Regions from separate parts of the Superficieibacter sp. genome, predicted to be linked through region 1. Evidence: predicted binding sites of a transcription regulator. Region 1 holds the regulator's gene; each other region holds the start of a gene.
The links. The regulator PurR, encoded in region 1, represses purine synthesis genes. The targets are predictions, from matches to a motif close to CANGCAAACGTTTGCNTG.
Positions count from the first base shown of each region.

Region 2: carA (glutamine-hydrolyzing carbamoyl-phosphate synthase small subunit) is a predicted target of PurR. The motif match lies at 3,048-3,065, and genes of this name have one in related genera.
Region 3: RT197_RS15525 (NCS2 family permease) is a predicted target of PurR. The motif match lies at 1,616-1,633, and genes of this name have one in related genera.

Region 1 covers NZ_DAMAPU010000001.1:761,861-766,870, reverse strand. Annotated here, with positions in the region: gene punC (purine nucleoside transporter PunC) at 1-245, opposite strand, end outside; gene punR (DNA-binding transcriptional activator PunR) at 358-1,287, shown strand; gene purR (HTH-type transcriptional repressor PurR) at 1,289-2,314, opposite strand; gene RT197_RS03900 (YnhF family membrane protein) at 2,612-2,701, shown strand; gene RT197_RS03895 (MFS transporter) at 2,856-4,022, shown strand; gene sodB (superoxide dismutase [Fe]) at 4,066-4,647, opposite strand; gene RT197_RS03885 (C40 family peptidase) at 4,767-5,010, opposite strand, start outside.
Region 2 covers NZ_DAMAPU010000007.1:98,586-103,595, reverse strand. Annotated here, with positions in the region: gene carB (carbamoyl-phosphate synthase large subunit) at 1-1,661, opposite strand, end outside; gene carA (glutamine-hydrolyzing carbamoyl-phosphate synthase small subunit) at 1,680-2,828, opposite strand; gene dapB (4-hydroxy-tetrahydrodipicolinate reductase) at 3,285-4,106, opposite strand; gene RT197_RS14555 (SIS domain-containing protein) at 4,486-5,010, shown strand, end outside.
Region 3 covers NZ_DAMAPU010000008.1:105,724-110,733, forward strand. Annotated here, with positions in the region: gene RT197_RS15520 (Na+/H+ antiporter) at 1-13, opposite strand, end outside; gene RT197_RS15525 (NCS2 family permease) at 156-1,505, opposite strand; gene RT197_RS15530 (glutathione S-transferase) at 1,885-2,553, opposite strand; gene soxR (redox-sensitive transcriptional activator SoxR) at 2,605-3,063, opposite strand; gene soxS (superoxide response transcriptional regulator SoxS) at 3,147-3,476, shown strand; gene RT197_RS15545 (EAL domain-containing protein) at 3,461-5,010, opposite strand, start outside.

The sequences.
Region 1 (5,010 bases):
GCAAAAATAGCCAGCCCGCTTAGCAGAACCGGACGCCGGCCGTAACGATCCGACAATGGTCCCCAAATTAACTGGGTCAGTGCGAAGCCTGCCAGAAACAGACTTAAGCTGGCGCTGACCGCAGCGGCTGGAGTATTCAGGTCGCGCTGGATCGCCGCAAACGCCGGTAAATACATGTCGGTGGCCAGAAAACCCAGCACGCTCAGCCCGGCAAGCCAGACCAGAAAACCTTTTCCAGGTTGCATCGTTATTCTCTTATTGATGACAGATGATAGTGCGCCAGAGTGTAGGCAGTGCATTCCGGCTTGTGAAACGCTAATATTTGCGCGGTGACATCAAAAAATTTGCAGGCAGAAAATGTGGTCGGAATATTCCCTCGAAGTGATAGATGCGGTCGCACGCAACGGCAGTTTCAGCGCTGCTGCCCAGGAATTGCATCGTGTGCCTTCTGCGGTCAGCTATACCGTGCGGCAAATGGAGGAATGGCTGGGCGTTAGTCTCTTTGAGCGGCGGCACCGGGATGTGGAATTAACGCCTGCCGGGAGCTGGTTTTTGAAAGAAGGGCGGACTGTTATCAAAAAAATGCAGATCACCCGTCAGCAGTGCCAGCAAATCGCTCACGGCTGGCGCAGTCAGTTGCCGATTGCGGTGGATAATATTGTCCGCCCGGAGCGAACCCGGCAGATGATTGTCGATTTTTACCGTCACTTTCCCGACGTGGAGCTTATTGTCTTCCAGGAAGTGTTTAACGGTGTCTGGGATGCCCTCGCCGACGGGCGGGTGGAGCTGGCCATTGGCGCAACCCAGGCGATCCCGGTCGGCGGGCGCTACGCGTTTCGCGATATGGGAATGCTAAGCTGGCGCTGCGTGGTCGCCCACGATCATCCGCTGGCGAGTCTGCCGGGGCCGCTGAGCGATGATGAGTTGCGCAACTGGCCGTCGCTGGTACGTGAAGACACCTCGCGTTCGCTGCCCAAGCGCATTACCTGGCTACTGGATAATCAGAAACGGGTCGTGGTGCCGGACTGGGGATCGTCGGCAACCTGTATTTCCGCCGGACTGTGCGTGGCGATGGTGCCCGCGCATTTTGCCCGTCCGTGGATTGACAACGGAAAGTGGCGGGCGCTGGAACTTGAAAATCCTTTTCCTGATGCCGCCTGCTGCCTGACCTGGCAGCAAAGCGATATCTCACCTGCGCTGGCGTGGCTGCTGGAGTATCTGGGGGACAGTGAAACGCTGAACCGGGAATGGCTGCGGGAGCCGGACGCTGCGGCTCCCGATGAATAACTTAACGCCGATAGTCCACAAACGGGCCGTCGGCCACCGAGCGACGTTCGACCAGGCGCGGATGCACTTCAATGGACTTCGACTCGACGCGTTTATTAACGATACGATCCAGCAGCATATTAAACGCCGCTTCGCCGAGGGAATCCTTCGGCTGATGGATGGTGGTCAGCGCCGGAGTAAAAAACTCCGCGTTGCGCACGTTATCATAGCCAATGACTGAAATATCCTGCGGCACCCGCAGACCCATTTCATCAGCGGCGCACAGTGCGCCCATGGCCATAATATCACCGCCGCAAAAGACCGCCGTCGGGCGATGGGCCTGATTAAGGATCTGCTGCATCGCGTGGTAGCCGGATTCCGGTTCAAAATCACCCTGCACAATCCACGGCTGCGGAATAGTGATCTGCGCTTCTTCCATCGCCTTCAGGAAACCGCTCAGGCGACCTGCGCCGGTATTGCGCTCCAGGGCGCCGGGGATAATACCGATGTCCCGGTGCCCGCGTTCGATCAGGTAGCGCCCGGCCATGTAGCCGCCTTCAAATGCGTTATCAATGACCGAGTCGGTGAAGTCAGCTTTCGCCTCGCCCCAGTCCATTACCACCATTGGAATATGCCGGTACTCTTCGAGCATGGTCAGCAGGGGAGCCGGATATTCAGAACACATGACCAGCAGGCCATCGACGCGCTTTTGCGCCATCATCGACAGATAGGCCTGCTGTTTTTCAATATCGTTCCAGGCGTTACCGAGGATCAGGGTATAGCCTTTCTGGAAACAGCTTTTCTCGACCGCCTCAATAATTTCCGCAAAATAGGCGGCTTCGCTGCTGGTCGCCAGCAGGCCAATTGATTTAGTGTGGTTGACCTTCAGACTGCGGGCAACCGCACTCGGGGAATAGTGAAGTTCTTTTATCGCCGCCCATACCGCCTCACGAGTGTCTTCCGCTACAAAACGCGTTTTGTTAATAACATGTGATACGGTTGTAGTGGAAACGTTTGCGCGCTTCGCGACATCTTTAATTGTTGCCATTAAAATCTTACTCCAGACCCGATTACTGAACGCCTGCAAATAAAGGTAAACGTTTGCCTGCACACACCCCTGGCGCAAAATGTGATGATTGCAACAGGCCGGGAAAACGACACAGAACGTCAGGTGGGGGTCAATGGCTGGTACGCTTATAATTAAGCGTGGAATTTTGGCCGATTCTGAGCAAAAGGGAAAGCGAAAAAATGGCGATCAATCTAAATCAGGCAAGATTTTCACCGTCAGGTGTGTAAAAATGAACAAGCTCACTTTTCACAGGGTAATAACAAGGAGTAAAAATTGATGAGTACCGATCTTAAGTTTTCTCTGGTAACGACGATTATTGTTCTGGGTCTGATTGTTGCCAGCGGTCTGGTTGCTGCGCTGCATTGATTTTCCGGGGGAGGGCCACCTCCCTCGCTGATTGTTCTCTTTTCCGCAATACTCTTTTGCCATTTATGTAACTTCTGTTTTTTTGTGATTAATGTCATGCTTTTGACATCTTTTCGTCGTGCCGTTATTTCGACGGCTGAAACGGAGTCTGTGAATGAAAGTGAATTACCCCTTGCTGGCGCTCGCAATTGGGGCGTTTGGTATTGGCACCACCGAGTTTTCTCCGATGGGATTGCTGCCGACCATCGCCGAGGGCGTGGGCGTCTCTATACCTACCGCCGGAATGTTGATCAGCGCCTATGCCGTTGGCGTGATGGTGGGCGCGCCGGTGATGACGTTATTATTGTCACACCGAGCGCGGCGTAATGCGCTGATCTTCCTGATGGCCATCTTTACCCTCGGCAACGTGCTTTCTGCCATCGCGCCTGATTACACGACCCTGATGCTGTCGCGTATAGTCACCAGCCTTAACCACGGGGCGTTTTTTGGCCTTGGATCGGTGGTGGCGGCGAGCGTGGTGCCGAAGCATAAACAGGCCAGCGCGGTAGCGACCATGTTTATGGGGCTAACGATTGCCAATATTGGTGGCGTTCCGGCGGCGACGTGGCTGGGTGAAACCATCGGCTGGCGGATGTCATTTCTGGCGACGGCCGGATTAGGGGTGATCGCGATGCTCAGCCTGTGGTTCTCGCTGCCGAAAGGTGGGGCAGGCGAGCGGCCAAATGTGCGTCAGGAACTGTCAGTGCTGGTGCGCCCGCAGGTATTAAGCGCGCTGTTGACCACGGTGCTCGGCGCGGGCGCGATGTTTACGCTTTATACTTACATTGCGCCGGTACTGCACAGCATCGCCGACGCCACGCCCGCGTTTATTACCGTCATGCTGGTGCTGGTGGGAACGGGGTTTTCCATCGGCAATTATCTGGGGGGCAAATTTGCCGACCGCTCGGTGAGCGCAACGCTGAAAGGATTTTTGCTGTTGCTAATCGCGATTATGCTGGCGATCCCGTTGCTGGCGCGTAACGAATTCGGCGCGGCCGTCAGTATGCTGGTATGGGGCGCGGCAACCTTTGCCGTGGTTCCGCCCTTACAAATGCGGGTTATGCGGGTTGCCAGCGAAGCGCCGGGGCTGTCGTCATCGGTTAATATTGGCGCGTTCAACCTCGGTAATGCGCTGGGTGCAGTGGCCGGTGGGGCAGTCATTTCTGGTGGGTTGGGTTACGGCTTTGTCCCGGTGATGGGGGCGATTATTGCCGGTCTGGCCCTGCTGGTGGTGTTCTTCTCCGGCCGTCAGTCAGAGCGTGAAGCCTGCGCCAGTCGCTGATTACGCTCAGGCGCAGAAGGCGAAAACCTTCTGCGCCTGCCGGTTACGCCGCCAGATTCTGCGCGACGAAATCCCAGTTCACCAGCGCCCAGAAATGCTCCAGATAAACCGGGCGGGCATTGCGGTAATCAATGTAGTAGGCATGTTCCCAGACGTCCACGGTCAGTAACGGCGTGTCTGTGCTGGTCAACGGCGAACCGGCATTGGAGGTGGAAACGATAGCCAGGCTGCCGTCCGCTTTTTTCACCAGCCACGTCCAGCCCGCGCCAAAATTTTTAACTGCCGCCTCGGTAAACTGCTTTTTGAATTCGCTCACGCTGCCAAACGCTGCGTTAAGCGCGCTTGCCAGTTCTGCGCCAGGCTCGCCACCCGCGTTTGGTGCCAGGCAGTGCCAGTAGAACGTATGATTCCACACCTGGGCCGCGTTATTGAACACGCCGCCTTCCGCGCCGCAAACAATCTGCTCCAGCGTTTTGTTTTCCCACTCAGTGCCTTTGATGAGGTTATTGAGGTTGGTCACATAGGCCTGATGATGTTTGCCGTAATGATATTCCAGCGTCTCGGCAGAAATATGCGGTTCCAGCGCCTCTTTTGCATACGGTAATGCAGGTAATTCAAACGACATTGCATGACTCCCTTTTTATTTTGTTAACTTAATATCCACATATTAAGTATGGGTATATTAACAAAATAAAGCAGGAGGCAGAAGAGGGAAACCCTGCTGCGTTGGCAGCAGGGTTTTGATTAGCGGATATTTTTCGCTGTCATCACCCGGCGCGCGCCGACGTAATGACGAACCCAGTAGTCTTCGGTCAGCGAGGAGATTTGAATATCCTGACCGCTACGCGGTGACTGAATGAATTTGCCGTTACCCACGTACACGCCGACGTGATCGGCGGTGCCGCGTCCCTGGGTGCGGAAGAAAACTAAATCGCCGCTTTCCAGGCTGGTGCGCTCGACCGGAGCCGCATCACGCAGGTGATACATT
Region 2 (5,010 bases), on a different contig from region 1:
TTTGCCTCGCACTCTTCTTCATACGTCGAGTACATGTAGGCGGTGTCGGTGGCAAATTCCGCCGCGCAGGTATCCACGCGCTTGTAAACCGGGTGCAGGTCAAACTGTTCGCGCAGCTTGCGTACTTCCGCTTCGCGCACGCCTGCCAGCGTCGCCAGACGGGCATCGGCAAAGCCTTTACGTTTTAACTGGCGCAGGAATTCGGCGTTGAGACCGTTAATCCCCACTTCCGTTACCTTCTCTTCCAGCCGCACCAGTTCTTCGATTTGCACCAGGAACCAGCGGTCAATGTTGGTCAGGTTAAAGACGCCATCCACCGACAGCCCGGCACGGAACGCGTCGGCGATGTACCAGATCCGCTCCGCGCCCGCGTCTTTCAGCTCGCGGCGGATTTTGGTCAGCGCTTCCGGGTCGTCAAGGCTCACTTTCGGGTCGAAGCCGGTTGCGCCCACTTCCAGCCCGCGCAGCGCTTTTTGCAGCGACTCCTGCTGGGTGCGACCAATCGCCATCACTTCCCCGACCGATTTCATCTGGGTCGTCAGGCGGTCATTCGCCCCCACAAATTTTTCGAAGTTGAAGCGCGGGATTTTGGTCACCACGTAATCGATGGACGGTTCAAACGAGGCCGGAGTCCGCCCGCCGGTAATATCGTTCATCAGTTCGTCGAGGGTATAACCTACCGCCAGTTTCGCCGCCACTTTGGCAATCGGGAAACCGGTCGCTTTTGAAGCCAGCGCCGAAGAACGGGAAACGCGCGGGTTCATTTCAATAACAATCAGGCGACCGTTTTTCGGGTTTACCGAGAACTGGACGTTCGACCCGCCGGTTTCAACGCCGATTTCACGCAGTACCGCCATCGAAGCGTTACGCATGATTTGATACTCTTTGTCGGTCAGGGTCTGCGCCGGGGCCACGGTGATGGAGTCACCGGTGTGGATGCCCATTGCGTCGACGTTTTCGATAGAGCAGACAATGATGCAGTTGTCGTTTTTATCGCGCACCACTTCCATCTCGTACTCTTTCCAGCCGATCAGTGATTCATCAATCAGCAGCTCGTTGGTCGGAGAGAGATCCAGACCGCGGGTACAAATCTCTTCAAACTCTTCGCGGTTGTAAGCAATGCCGCCGCCGGTGCCGCCCATCGTAAAGGACGGGCGGATGATGCACGGATAGCCCACGTCGGCGGCAACCGCCAGCGCCTCTTCCATATTATGCGCAATGCCGGAACGCGCGGTATCAAGGCCGATTTTCTTCATCGCCACGTCAAAACGGCGGCGGTCTTCGGCTTTATCAATCGCGTCGGCGGTGGCACCAATCATGGTGACGCCGAATTCTGCCAGCACGCCCTGGCGCTCCAGCTCCAGCGCGCAGTTCAGTGCGGTCTGTCCGCCCATGGTTGGCAGCACCGCGTCCGGGCGCTCTTTTTCGATGATTTTACGCACCACTTCCCAGTGGATCGGCTCAATATAGGTGGCGTCCGCCATTTCCGGGTCGGTCATGATGGTCGCCGGGTTGGAGTTCACCAGAATGACGCGGTAGCCCTCTTCACGCAGCGCTTTACACGCCTGGGCACCGGAGTAGTCGAATTCGCAGGCCTGGCCGATAACAATCGGGCCAGCGCCGAGGATCAGGATGCTTTTTATATCTGTACGTTTTGGCATGGTCTTCTCGGCTCCTGATTATTTAGCGGACTGACGGTACTGCTTAATAAGGTCAATAAAGTGGTCAAACAGCGGCGCGGCATCGTGCGGGCCGGGGCTGGCTTCCGGGTGTCCCTGGAAACTGAACGCCGGTTTATCGGTGCGGTGAATACCTTGCAACGTGCCGTCGAACAGCGATTTATGCGTTACGCGCAGGTTGGCAGGCATCGTCGCTTCGTCGACCGCAAAGCCGTGGTTTTGCGCGGTGATCATCACGGTATTGTTGTCGATATCTTTCACCGGATGGTTGCCGCCGTGGTGACCGAACTTCATCTTCACGGTTTTCGCGCCGCTCGCCAGCGCCAGAAGCTGATGGCCGAGGCAGATGCCAAAGACCGGAACATCGGTTTCGAGGAATTTCTGAATCGCGGTAATTGCGTAATCACAGGGTGCCGGGTCGCCGGGACCGTTGGAGAGGAACACGCCGTCCGGGTTCATTTTCAGCACGTCTTCGGCAGGCGTTTTTGCCGGAACGACGGTCAGGCGGCAGCCTCTGTCCACCAGCATCCGCAGGATGTTGCGCTTAGCGCCGTAGTCGTAGGCCACCACGTGGAACGGCAGCTCGTCGTCTTTTTTGGCTTCCGGCAGTTCGTCCGCCAGCGTCCAGCTTCCCTGATTCCAGCTATAGGCCTCCGGCGTCGTCACTTCTTTTGCCAGGTCCATACCGTTCAGTCCCGGAAACGCTTTGGCTTTTTCCAGCGCCAGCTGTGCGTCCGGGCTATCGCCCGCGATGATGCAGCCGTTCTGCGCGCCTTTCTCGCGCAGCAGGCGGGTCAGCTTGCGGGTGTCGATATCGGCAATGGCGACGATGTTATGGCGTTTGAGGTACGCAGAAAGGTCTTCCGTGCTGCGGTAGTTGCTGGCAATCAGCGGCAGGTCGCGAATGACCAGACCCTGCGCATGTACCTGGGAAGACTCTTCATCGGCTTCGTTGGTGCCGACATTACCAATATGGGGATAAGTTAGAGTGACGATTTGGCGGGAGTAGGAAGGATCAGTGAGGATTTCTTGATAACCGGTCATTGAAGTATTGAAAACGACTTCCCCAACCGCCGAACCCGTTGCCCCGATGGCCCGACCGTGAAACTGGGTTCCGTCTTCCAGAACCAATAGCGCTGACTTAATCAAAACACCCTCCAGAGAATATTCACTCACTTTATTTGCATATTAATTCATTAATACGGCCTGAATCAATGCAAATTTCGTTTACCGGTGGATTTCTGGCAAACGGCGGCATTCTGAAGACAAGTCGCCTCAAAGTCAACTTATGACGCGATTTTTTCTGTCATTTTGCGCCACAGGGTAAGATATCCGAAGATGGGTGATAAAACAGAAGGATAAACCACAGACGAAAACGCTTGCGCAGCGCACCTGGTTAGGTAAAAAACATCAGATACTTTTAACAGAGAGAATTTGCTATAAAAACACACTCTGATAACAATAAAGAAGAGGATAAGACAGTATAAAACCAGTTAAGTTAAAAAAAACCATCAAAGCCCATAAAATAAAGGGACAATAAATTATTGTCCCGTGTAATCAAAAGATTATGATTACCACAACCACATCACGATGGGTAATAAATCACTATAAATCGTGCAAACCGAGCACATCACGCATATCAAAAAGACCGTTTTTCTTCTCTTTCAGCCATAAAGCCGATTTAACTGCGCCATTTGCAAAGGTCATGCGGCTGGAGGCCTTGTGGCTGATCTCCACCCGCTCGCCGATGTCGGCAAACATCGCGGTATGCTCGCCCACGATGTCACCCGCACGCACGGTGGCAAAACCAATCGTGCCGGGTACGCGCTCGCCGGTGTGCCCTTCCCTGCTGTAGACCGCGCACGCTTTAAGATCTTTATCCAGCGCCGAAGCAATAGCCTCGCCCATCGCCAGCGCGGTGCCGGATGGCGCGTCAACCTTGTGGCGGTGGTGCGCTTCAATGATTTCGATGTCGGTATAATCGCCCATCACTTTTGCCGCCTTCTCCAGCAGCTTCAGCATGACGTTAACGCCAACGCTAAAGTTTGCCGCAAAGACAATGGGCACCTGCGCGGCGGCATCATGAATCGCCTGCTTGCCCGCGTCGTCAAAGCCAGTGGTGCCGATGACCATTCCCTTGCCGTGCTGCTGGCAAAACGCCAGATGCGCCAGCGTCCCTTCCGGGCGGGTGAAGTCGATAAAGACGTCGAAATCCTCTTTTACCGCCTCTAAACTGCTCTGTACGGTCACGCCTGACTGACCTGCGCCCGCCAGTTCGCCCGCATCGCTGCCGATAAGCGTGGAACCTTCGCGCTCCAGCGCCGCGCCCAGTTCAACGCCTTCCATTGCCAGCGCAGCCTGAATAAGCTGACGTCCCATACGACCGCCCGCGCCAGCAATGGCGACACGGATTTTTGCATCATGCATAGTCTTACTCTTATGTTAAAAAATGATTACAAAACGTTTTCAGATTACCCAGCCTGCGCGCAGGCTGCCAGCCAAAAACCGCGATAATTAGAAATTTATGTTAACCGCAGAGAGATATCAGCAAAAGACATGATCGGCAGCGGGTCTGCCGGGGTCTTTGCGTCCACCCGCTCGCCGCGGCATTTGTGCATTCTGATGGGTTAATCACATTAATGATCGTAGCAAGATAAGATGATTCCCCCCCTGCGCTATGGCATTCTGGAGGCAAAAGTCGTGTACTACGCGGCGTTTACAGGTCTGTCGCGCGATAACAGCTGGAAAACAGCGCGCCAGAAACACCGGTATTTCTAATCAATTCTGCAAAGGAAGGGCGATCGAAATGGATACTTTTTCAAAGACTGAACGTATTATTTATGAATATATCCTGTGTAATATTCATCGGTTATCAACGCTCTCCGCCAAAACCATTGCCAATAATACTTTTTCCACTACGACCTCAGTGAATCGCGTCAGTAAAAAAATGGGCTATTCCGGGTATACGGAATTGCGCTATAAATATGGAACAGAGCCATCGTCTCAGATTATGGACAACCAGCCTGCGCCCTCAAACGATGAGCGCGAGCTGATTGATATCTGCCGGGAATTAAATAACGGGCAACACATCTATTTATATGCCAGAGGGGCAACGCTAACCAGCCTGAATTATTTATCACGGTTTTTATCTATCGCCGGGATCCCGCACCTGATATTGATCGACATTCATCAACTGGCGTTAATTACCCGGGGAACTATTCTGCTGGTGAGTAAATCCGGCGAAACTGCCGATATTCTGGATATGGCGCGCAACGCAAAACGCAAGAAAATAAAGATTATTGCGATCACGCGCGAAATGTCATCGCTGTCA
Region 3 (5,010 bases), on a different contig from region 1:
AGAATATTTCCATGCTGTCCCTGTTTGCTTTGTGTGAAATCAAGCGCACTGCGCATCTCTCATAGTAGAACACTGAGATGAACGGAAGGGAAACAGGATGTGGCTTAAAAACAAAAACGGGTGGCTAAAGCCACCCGTTTATGCTGCACGCAGACTTAAATGGCCCAGCCGCCCGCGTAAAAAATTACCAGCGCCAGCGCGATAATTACGGTGCCGAGGTTCAGCTTACGCCATTCGCCGGACACGATGCGCCCAATCACCAGCGCCGCAAAACCGATCATAATGCCCGTCACGATATTACAGGTCAGCACGATGAATACGGCGGTGATCAGCCCGCACATGGCATCGACAAAATCGGCAAAATCGATTTTCGCCACGTTGCTTAGCATCAGCAGGCCGACGTACATCAGCGCCGGAGCGGTGGCATAGGCCGGAACGAGATAAGAGAGCGGAGAGAGGAACAGGATCAGCAGGAACAGCACGCCAACGGTGATCGCCGTCAGGCCGGTCTTGCCGCCTGCCGCCGTTCCTGCCGCAGACTCGATATACACCGCTGCGGGTGCCGCGCCGACCAGGCCGGAGAACACGCTGCTCAGGGAGTCGGTGGTCAGCGCTTTGCCGCCGTTGATGATCTGCCCGTCTTTATCCAGCAGGTTGGCCTGGCCTGCGACCGCGCGAATGGTGCCGGTGGCATCAAATACGGCGGTCATCACCAGCGCCAGCACGCTCGGCAGCACCAGCGGATTCAGCGCGCCCATAATATCCAGGCTGCCAATCAGCGAATTACCGTTTGCGTCGCTTAACGACGGCATGGCAAAAATGCCGGAAAAATGGACGTTAGGATCGAAAAGCAGGCCGACCACTGAAATGCTGATAATGGTCAGCAGGATGCCGCCCGGCACTTTCAGTTTCTCCAGACCGATAATCATCGCCAGACCAATCAGCGACATAATCACCGGGAAGCTGTCGAAGTGGCCCAGCGTGACCGGTAAACCGTCAAGCGGGTTTTTGATCACCAGACCCACGCCGTTAGCGGCAATCAGCAGCAGGAACAGGCCAATACCAATCCCGGTACCGTGCGCGATGCCCTGCGGCAGGTTGCGCAAAATCCAGCTACGAATGCCGGTTGCGGAGATGACGGTGAACAGCACACCCATCAGGAATACCGCGCCAAGCGCAACCGGAATACTGATGTGCTGACCCAGTACCAGGCTAAATGCGGTAAAGGCGGTCAGCGAGATGGCGCAGCCAATCGCCAGCGGCAGGTTAGCCCACAGCCCCATCACGATGGAGCCAACGCCTGCGACCAGGCAGGTCGCCACAAACACCGCTGCGGGTGGAAAACCCGCTTTGCCGAGCATCCCCGGCACCACAATCACGGAGTAGACCATCGCCAGAAAGGTGGTCAGACCGGCGACAATCTCCTGACGAACGGAGCTGCCGCGAGCAGAAATTTTAAACCAGGCGTCAAGTGAACCGCCGGTACGCGCTGAAGGCGTAGACATAGAAAACATCCCCTGAGAATTTTTATCTTTCGTTGGTAAGCGTGGTGGACCATCCACTGCCAGCTAAACGTCATCTCCCTGTGCTGGATCACGGTAAAGAGGCACCGTAAAAAGCAAACGTTTAACTCCGCGCAAACAAAACGGCTTTAAAAGTTATCCGCTCATGCGAATAAGGACGAAAAAACCGCCTTAACCGCGCCCGCAGATAAAAGGCAAACGATTATCCAGCGTTTAACCCGCCTTTTTCAACTGAACTTTGCAACGATTGACGAAAATTCACCGGGGGTGATGAAGAAATCACCAGCAGATGCGCAAACGTTATCGTTTATGCGCAATCTGGCAACGTTTTAACTGCGAATTATTTGCAACCGCGCGGGTTTTATTCGCCCGGCAGCGTGAACGGGCCGCCTTTCTCAATTGCCGTCTGCCAGGCCGGGCGCATTTCCACGCGCGTTTTCCACGCCTTCAGATTAGGGAGATTATCGATACCGCCGCGTGAGAGCAGGGCAAAAACCGGGAAGCTCATCTGGACATCGGCCATGCTCAGATTTTCTCCGGCAAACCACGGGGTATGCGCAAGCTCAGCCTCAATAAAACGCGCGTGGGTTTCGATCTGCTTATTGAGATAGGCTTTCTGTACGCCCTGCCCCAGCGCGTTACCCAGCGTACGCAGGCCAAACGGCACTGGTGGCTTGCCGAGACGCCCGAAAATCAGCTTCATTAGTAGCAGCGGCATCAGCGATCCTTCGGCGTAGTGCAGCCAGAAGCGGTACTTCAGCTTTTGCTCTTTATCCTGCGGCTGAAGCTGGTGGGTGGGATCGTAATACTCTTCCAGATACTCAAGGATCGCACCGGATTCGGCGATAATCAGCCCGTTATCCTCCAGCACCGGCGATTTGCCCAGCGGATGCACTTTCTTCAGCGCGTCCGGGGCAAGCATGGTTTTCTCGCGCTGATAATGCACGATTTCATACGGCAGCTTCAGTTCCTCAAGCGCCCAGAGCACGCGCTGCGAGCGCGACTGGTTAAGATGATGCACCTTCAGCATACATTTCTCCTGTAGTTTGACCTGATTAACTATAGGAGAGGTTCCGCCTTTCTACTCCTCTTCCAGCAGACGCGCGCCGGTACCCTCTTCCCCCAGTTTGTCGCCGGGATTACGCAGCGGGCAGTCGCGCCGCGAAAGACAGCCGCAGCCGATACAGCCGTCAAGCTGATCGCGCAGTGCAACCAGCGTATGAATGCGCCGATCCAGCTCCTCGCGCCACTGGGAGGAAAGATGCTGCCATTCTTTGGCGCTCAGGTTATGCCCTTCCGGCAGGACGCCGAACGATTCGCCAATCGTCGCCAGCGGAATGCCGATGCGCTGGGCAATCTTAATGATCGCCACATAGCGCAACACGTCGCGCGAGTAGCGCCGCTGATTGCCGCTGTTACGAATACTCTTAATTAAGCCCTTACTCTCGTAAAAATGCAGGGCCGATACCGCCACGCCGCTACGCCTGGCGACTTCACCCGGCGTCAGCAGCGCTTTTATACGTGGGGATCTCTTTTCCATAAAGCACTTTACCTCAAGTTAACTTGAGGAATTATACTCGCCCGCAGAGAAATGACGAATCTTAGATGAGAAGAGGCCGCTGTATGTCGCATCGCGAAATTATTCAAACGCTGATTGAATGGATTGATGAACATATCGATCAACCGCTTAACATTGATATGGTCGCCAGAAAATCAGGATATTCGAAGTGGTATTTACAGCGGATGTTCCGCGCGGTGATGCACCAGACTCTGGGCGATTACATCCGTCAGCGTCGGTTGCTGCTGGCGGCGGAAGCGTTACGCACCACCCAGCGTCCTATTTTTGATATCGCCATGGATCTGGGTTACGTCTCGCAGCAAACCTTTTCCCGCGTTTTCCGCCGCGAATTCGATCGCACGCCAACGGATTATCGTCATCAGATTTCAGCGTGATGCTTGCGCGGCTTCAACAGCCTGATGGGCTGCTGGAGCCAGTTGATAAACTCCTGCGGCGGCATGGCTTTGGCGAAGTGCCAGCCCTGGCAATACTGTACCCCACGCTTGAGCAGCCATGACACCTGCTCCGCCGTCTCTACCCCTTCTGCAATGGTTTTCAGCCGCAGGCTTTGCGCCATCTCAACAATATGCTCGGCGATCAGGTTATTGGTACTCAGGGTATCGATAAATGATTTATCAATTTTTAAAATATCGACATTCAGGGAATAGAGATTGTGCAGGTTGGAATAACCGGTGCCGAAATCGTCTATCGCCACTTCATAGCCCGCCTGGCGAAATGCCTGAATAACCGGGGTCGTTTTGGGTACATCAATAAACCCGCGTTCGGTGACTTCAATTTTGATTTGCTGCGCCAGCACGGAGTGTTTTTGTGCTTTATCCGAGATGAGAGCAATTAAGCGCGAAGAGTGAAAATCGGACGCCGATAAGTTAATGGAAATATAGAGCTCTGGATGTCCAGCAAGGAAATGGCCTAAATCAGAAAAAACTTCATCAACCACATAATCCGTGACATGTTCAATCAACCCTTCTTTTTCTGCCAGCGGAATAAATTCTCCCGGCCCCATAACCTGACCTTCAAATCCTGGCCAACGCAATAGCGCTTCAGCACCGACGCACTGGTTATTTTTAATATCGATAATGGGTTGATAATGCAGGCGAAGCTGGCGTTTTTGCAGCGCACGCTGGAGCAGACGGCGCGGGGAGTTGTACTCCCGGTGCGTTCGCGACCAGACCAGCAGGATCAAAATGCTGCAAATTATCCCCAGCGGCAGGGTTAAGGAAGCCTGATGGTAGAAATTATCGTGAAAGCGTGAAGCGGTGGTGGAGACAATAATGGCGATAGGCCGTCGTTCGGAGCGGGCAATGGTATAAAACCGTCCGTCATGCTGGAAGGTATAATCTTTATTAAGTAAAAGCTTTTTCAATATCGTCGGATTGGCCTGCTCGCTGACCGAGAAAAATTCATTGGTCACCGTATCATAAACACCATACGCCAGAGACTGGTCTTCAGAAATAACTTCACTGTAGGAAAGCGGATTGATCACGGCGACATAATTACCGCGTCGCATATAGTTCATTTTATAGCCAGGATAAAACGGCGTATCGCGATAATAATAAATATGCACATCGGGTTTACGCGAGTAATTTTCTTTCGGCATCAAGTAGGCTTGAGCGGGACGCGTAGTGGTTGAACAAATAAATTGATTGCCTGTGGCGTAGATTAAATCATCAACATACAGACGGCCATGAACAATATTAAGCATTCGCTGCTGATGCTGTGGACTACAAATGTCGCCGCGATATTGTTCCGCCGCATCGCGCGCGATGTCAGCCTGCCGAATTACTTTCTCCGTTTTATTGAGCGCAAGTTGCGCAAATGAACGGAGCTGATCGCGGGTTTCTGAAACGGCTCTTAAATGAGCAAACCATAGCGCAAGCATCACCGGCAGAAGAACTACCATGATGATCC